Regions from separate parts of the Paeniglutamicibacter kerguelensis genome, predicted to be linked through region 1. Evidence: riboswitches for the same ligand, from Rfam matches in the RefSeq annotation. Region 1 holds a riboswitch; the other holds the start of a gene.
The links. A riboswitch is a leader RNA that binds a small molecule or an ion and turns the genes downstream of it on or off. The one in region 1 is predicted to bind S-adenosylmethionine.

Region 1 (3,204 bases):
GGCTATCTGTGAACCCGGGGTGATTCAAGGGGGCGCGTTGAATCACTGTTCATGCTCGCGAAAACTCTGGCCATCGGTGCGGGCAGCACGGTGGGCTGCGGTGATTAAACAGGGGCTGTTGATGGAAACCCGGCAACAGGTCGTTGGTGGCTTTACCGTCGAGTACGCGAAGGGAACCAAAGCCAGAAGGGGGTGATGCTTTACTACCTGTGCGCGTCGACCGGATCGTCCCGGGCCAACGCCCGCCGACGCCTGGCCGCCGAAGTGCGGAAGCCGGGACGTGCCGCTCCGGTGTCCATTTCCAAGCGGCGGCCCCGAAAATACGGGCCCTCCGCCATCACGCTGCTGGGCCGGATCTGGACGTTCCGCGGGGAACCCTGCGGCAAATACCTGGCACCCATCATGGCCGAGGAACTCGAGCGGCTGGAGCGCTTCGGGGAACTCGGGACGCAGTCCGAGTTGTTCACCGACGAGGTCCGTCGCGATCTGCTGTTCATGTCAGCGGCGAGCATTGACCGGTATCTGAAGCCGCTGCGCGAGCCCCGGTACCCCTCGGTACTGTCCTCCACCCGGCCCGGGGCGCTGCTGCGTTCGGAGATCCCGGTGCGCTGGTCGGGCAAGCCCATGGAGCAGGAACCGGAGTTCTCCGAAATCGACACCGTCGCCCACTGCGGACACAGCCTCAAGGGCGAGTTCCTGTATTCAACCACTCTCACCGATGTGTTCACCGGGTGGACCGTCAACACGTACGTGAAGAACCGCGCGCACCGCAATATCGTGACCGGGATCGACCTGCTGGCCCGGTCGCTGCCCTACCCGATCCGCGGATTGGATGTACAACGGCAGCGAATTCATCATCCGCGAACTGAAAAACTCCTGCGACGAACGCCGGGTCACGTTCACCCGTTCGCGCTCCGGGAACAAGAGCGACGACGCCCACGTGGAGCAGAAGACCTGGTCCCGGGTCCGTGAGCAGGTCGGCTACCTCCGCTATGACATACCGGCCGAATCGGAACTGCTCAACGAGGTCTGGGAACTGGATCGGATCTTCGCCGCCTACCTGCTGCCCCAGCAGAAACTGGTCGAGAAGACGCTCGCCGGCGCGAAGGCCACCCAAGTCCATGACAAACCGGCCACACCGCACAAGTGCGAGATCAGTCATCCCAGGGTGAAGAAGATGCCGGCGATCCGCATGAATGCCACCTTCAAGAGGATCCGGGTCATGGCGCTCTCACGCCAGATCATGGTCCTGACCGGCCGACTGGAAACCCTGTCCGCGGCCAATGGTGGCACCGCAACCAATCACCTCACCCAGACCCGATCATGAAGCAGTCATTTTCCGGAAGTTTTCCTCTGAGGCAACGTATTGATCTTCCCGGAGGTTTTTACATGAAGCAACAATGAGCCCAGGGGTCGATCAAAGTACAAATGTGACGCCATTCATTTGCGCAGTGCTACGCAACCTTGTAGAAATATGAACAACAACCATCCAGAGCGGCCGAGAGATCTGGCTCAATGACGCCGCAGCAACCCCTCCCCTTAATTGGGCGGTAGGTGCTCACGCCAGAGTCGATGGAGAACCAATCATGGTCGCTGAGTCACACCTGCACACCTTCGATGTTGATACTGACCCAAATATTTTTGGGCCCGTTTCACTGGAAGCCCTCGCAAGCAATGCGCCGGCTCGACACCTGCTCAAGCTGACGCCGGGTGTTCCGCGAAGCGGGCACTACGATGAGCTGGCCGCGGTTTTCCGACCGGTGTTTGCCCGGATTGCGGAAGGCGCCAGCGAGCGCGATGCCACTCGGACGCTCCCTTTCGAGCAGGTCGGTTGGCTCAACCGCGAGCGTTTCGGTGCCCTGCGGATTCCGGTCAGCGAGGGCGGCTATGGCGCAAGCCTGAGCGACCTTTTCCGCCTGCTCATCGAACTTGCCGAGGCGGATTCGCAAGTGGCGCACCTATGGCGTGCACACATCGCTTTCGTCGAATCGGCGCTCATGCTGCAGGACGCCGCCGTGCGCAGCCGCTGGACCGAAAGAATCGCCGCGGGCCAGATCGTCGGCAACGCCTACACCGAACGCGGCGGAAACACCTTGGGCTCGCTCAACACCACGCTGGAGCAGCGCGGGGAACGATGGTTCGTGACCGGTGAAAAATACTATTGCACCGGCACCATCTATGCGGACTGGGTTGCAGTGGCAGCCTCCCACCCGAATCTTGCCGGCCGCCAGATTGCCCTGGTTTCCACGCAGCGCTCCGGCGTCAAGATCTACGACGACTGGGACGGGTTCGGCCAACAGCTCACCGGGACGGGCTCCACGACATTCCAGGATGTTCCGGTCGACACATTGTTGCCGGAGGAACAGCAAATCAACGACCCGGAATCCGCGATCTTCCAGCTGGTGCTGCTTGCCGTGCAGGCCGGAATCACGCGTGCGGCGCTGAACGACGTGCGATCGGCGGTGCAGGCGCGGACCCGAACGTTCAGCACCGGAACGGGTGTCCCGATCCGAAACGAACCGCAGGTCCTGCAGCTGGTCGGCGAAATTTCGGCTGCCGCCTTCGCCACGGATTCCATTGTCTTGGCCGCCGTCGCGGAAATTGAAATCGCCCTCGGCGATGATTCGCTCAGCCCGGCCGAGCGCTTCGCGGTGTGCGAACTGGCCGCTGATCGAGCGCAAACGATCGTCCAGCCGATGGCGCTCGCGGCAGCGACCAAACTCTTTGACGGACTTGGGGCCTCGGCAACGGCCAAGGGCTGCAACATGGACCGTCATTGGCGAAACGCACGCACGGTTGCCACCCACAATCCCGCAATCTACAAGGCACGCATCGTTGGCGACTACGAGGTCAACGGAACCGCTCCCAAGCGCCTCAACGCCGTCGGCGACCTCGGCTCAACCACCGGAACAGCCGGCTACTAAGGCCTTTCTGTTTCGACAACCTTCCTTGAATTGGATCGCTTTGGCGACCCGCGATTCCCCCTACCCCTGCAAAGGAACATCATGAGCACGACTTCCGCACAACGCCAGATCCGTTTCAATGCCTTCGACATGAACTGCGTCGGTCACCAATCTCCCGGGCTGTGGAAGCACCCGAAGGACCAGTCCGCACGCTACAAGGACCTGTCCTACTGGACCGATCTTGCCAAGACCCTGGAAAAGGGAAAGTTCGACGGCATCTTCATCGCCGATGTGCTGGGCA
Region 2 (3,204 bases), on a different contig from region 1:
TCTGGGAGCGGCCTCTCCGTTGCTGCTTGAAACGGCCGAACAGACCTACCGCAGCTCGCTCAGCGGCCGCGGCTACAGGCCCTTTGCCCGGGTGGTCGGCGCGGAGCTGGGCCCGGACGCCGGCTTGATCGGCGCGGCGGACCTGGCCCGGAACGCGCTGGGATAGCCGAACGATGCAACAAGCGAACGATCGAACGGCCAAACAAGAAGGTGGCCGGCAGCCTCGTGTGAACGGGAGCCGCCGGCCACTCCATGGTTGGGCCGACGCCCGGAGCGACGGGGGTCAGGCGACCGTGCCGCCGAAGAGCAGGCCGAGCGCGTAGGTGATGCCCGCCGCGCTCAGGCCGATGGCCAGCTGGCGCAGGCCGCGCTTGGTCGGGGAGGCGCCGGAGAGCAACCCGACGACCCCGCCGGTGGCGAGCAGCGCGATGCCGACCAGCAGGGCGGAGAGCAGGATGGCGGGGGTGCCGCTCATGCCGAAGATGAACGGCAGGATCGGGATGACGGCGCCGGAGGCGAAGAAGCAGAAGGACGACGACGCGGCTCCCACGGCCGAACCGATTTCCTCGTGTTCGATCTCCTGGGCTTCTTCGTCGCGTTCGGGCCACAGGGACAGCGTGGGGTTGCAATCGCAGGAATACAGGCCCATGCGTTCGGCAGCGCGGTGCGCGGCGTCCTCGTCGCTCATGCCGCGGGCCTTGTAGACCAGCACCAGCTCGTTGGCGTCGAGATCGAGGTCCGGGGCTGCGGAAAGGGTGATCTGCGTGGGCTTGGAAGCGGAGAGCAGCTCGCGCTGGGAACGCACGGAGACGAACTCGCCGGCGGCCATGGACAGGGCGCCCGCCAGCAGGCCGGCAATGCCGGAGAAGAGCACAAAGGAGCTGGCCACGCCGGTGGCGCCGATGCCCATGACCAGGGCGAGGTTTGAGACCAGGCCGTCGTTGGCCCCGAACACCGCGGCGCGGAAGTTGCCCGAGAGCCTGTTGCGCCCGCGGGTTGCCAGGCCGCGCACGACCTCCTCGTGGACAAGCTCGTCGGCGGCCATTTGGCGGGTGGCATCGGTGTCGGCCGCGTAGGGGGAGTCGCCCTCGGCGCGCTGGGCCAGCGCCAGCACAAACACGGAACCGAAGTGGCGGGCCAGGAAACGCAACACCGTGCGGCGCAGCGAGGGGCGGGCGGCCTTCGCCGCATGGTCGCCCAGCAGGTTGCGCCAGTGTTCCTCGTGGCGGGTTTCTGCGTCGGCCAGGCCCAGCAGGATGGCGCGTTCCTCGCCCGTGCGCTTGTTGGCCAGTTCGCGGTAGACGGCGCCCTCGGCGATTTCATCGGCCAGGTAGTGGCGCCAGCGTTTGATTTGGGCGGGAGTGGGGGTTGGCGCTTGTGGCGTCATGTCTCGTCCTCGGTTGGTTTCCATGGCGGTGGGGCCATGCGATGGGGAGGAACAAGCAATGTTTTTGGGTGCGTTGAACCTCGGGCCACCGTAGGTGGGCCGAAGGTCTCGTTCGCCTTGGCGCAAATCCATCGGATTTCCGCAAGGTGGTTTGCCGGGCCGCAACTTTGCGGCCAGTATGTCGACGCACCGCCGCCACCACGAATGGTGAACTCGGAACTACTCCCCTTCAGCGAACCACTTTAGCCGTCGGACGCGCTTCGGAGAATTCGACGAGGCTAAAAATGCGCGTCCGGCCTGCGGTGTTTCCCGTGACCGGGGTGCGGACCAGCAAACTCGACGACGCCGGGTCCCAACGCGGGACCTCAACCGAGTCGGCCAGGGCCCGGGCGACGGAGGGTGCGTCGTTGACTTGGAAACTGCGCCAGGAACCGTGCAGGTTCAATTCGATGACGGCGCGGTGCAGGTCAAAGAGGGGCAGAACGGGGACGGATTGTTCCATGGCGGCAGCGGCCGGCCTTTCACTAGCTCTTGCCGCCGCCTTGTGGCGCCGGCCGCTTCTTCATCCGAACCACCCATGAACCTGGGGTTGGTGCGCGGCCAGTCGGAGCTTGGCGCCGCATCTCGTGAAGCTGGTCACCACACTATCGCGAGTCGGCCGCCAGCTGGATCTTTTGGTGCAAATCAGACCATGCCCTCGCGTCATAATCGGGCAAGTTGGGGGAAATGCGACGGTCCCCGGCGCTTCCGTCAATGAGCTCGCGCACGATGTCGATGTGCCCGGCGTGGCGGGCGGTCTCCACGTTCATGTGGATGAGCAGCCGTCCGATGGTGGTGTCCCGTTTCTCCGGCGCCCACCATGCGACCGTTGCCGGGGCATCGAGCGGCAACGCCTCGATGTTCCGGTTGGCCGAGGCGATGGCGCTGCGGTAATAGTCGAGGATGTCGGCGCTGGGGATGTCCGCGGGGACCCACATGTCGTACTCGGGATCGTCGCTCTGGTTCAATGCAATGAAGCGCGGCTGCTCGACGGTTTGTCCAAGGCATTCCACAAAGTACCCGAGTTCCACGCTGGCCAGGTGCTGGATGAGGCCCAGGATGTTGGTTCCGCTGGGCACCAGGGGGCGTGTCAGGTCGTAGTCGTCCAGCCCCTCGGCCTTCCACAGCACCGCCTCGCGGGAAGCGTTGAGGTATGTGAGCAAATGATTTTTCTGATCGTCCATGGGCTACAGCCTAGGAGTGGGAATGCCCTGCTGGCTAGGGATGCAAGCCCTCTGCACACGAAAGGGTCCCGTCGGACAAGCATCCTTGGATGCATGTCCGACGGGACCCTTTCGTGTGCCCGGTTGGGCTACTTGGTGATCGGCTCTGCTTCGATGCCCTCGACGTCGACCTCGCCGGCGACGCGGGAGTTCCAGTTTGTGATGATGGCGGGCTCGGTGGGCCGAGTGGAGAGCGAAACCGCAACGTAAACGATGACCGAGGCGATCAGGCCGTAGTAGATCGGTTCGTTGGCGTAGATTCCGGCAAAGCGCTCGGTCGCCTGGATTTCCAGGACGATCATGGTGCCCAGAGTGACGACGGTTCCGGCCGCCATCGACGCTGCCGCGCCGATGCCGTTGCCGCGCTTCCACATCAGCCCGCCGATGATTGCCACCAGCAGGCCGCCGACGAGGATGTCGTAGGCGATGGTGAGGGCGGCGACCACGTCGGAGACCATGATGGCCAGGGCGATGGCCACGATGCCCAGGATCAGTACCCAGATGCGGTTGGCGCGCACGTCGTGCTCGGGGTTCTCGTTCGAGTTGACCCGGATT

Region 2: another riboswitch for S-adenosylmethionine. It lies ahead of JOF47_RS00595 (hypothetical protein); the one in region 1 lies ahead of JOF47_RS20870 (acyl-CoA dehydrogenase family protein).

Annotation. Positions count from the first base shown of each region.
Region 1 covers NZ_JAGIOF010000004.1:337,926-341,129, reverse strand. Annotated here, with positions in the region: gene JOF47_RS20880 (hypothetical protein) at 196-972, shown strand; gene JOF47_RS20875 (hypothetical protein) at 941-1,327, shown strand; SAM riboswitch class I at 1,483-1,579, shown strand; gene JOF47_RS20870 (acyl-CoA dehydrogenase family protein) at 1,587-2,924, shown strand; gene JOF47_RS20865 (LLM class flavin-dependent oxidoreductase) at 3,006-3,204, shown strand, end outside.
Region 2 covers NZ_JAGIOF010000001.1:135,000-138,203, forward strand. Annotated here, with positions in the region: gene JOF47_RS00585 (ROK family protein) at 1-166, shown strand, start outside; gene JOF47_RS00590 (VIT1/CCC1 transporter family protein) at 284-1,387, opposite strand; gene JOF47_RS00595 (hypothetical protein) at 1,617-1,889, opposite strand; SAM riboswitch class IV at 1,910-2,019, opposite strand; gene JOF47_RS00600 (DinB family protein) at 2,032-2,610, opposite strand; gene JOF47_RS00605 (sodium:solute symporter family protein) at 2,739-3,204, opposite strand, start outside.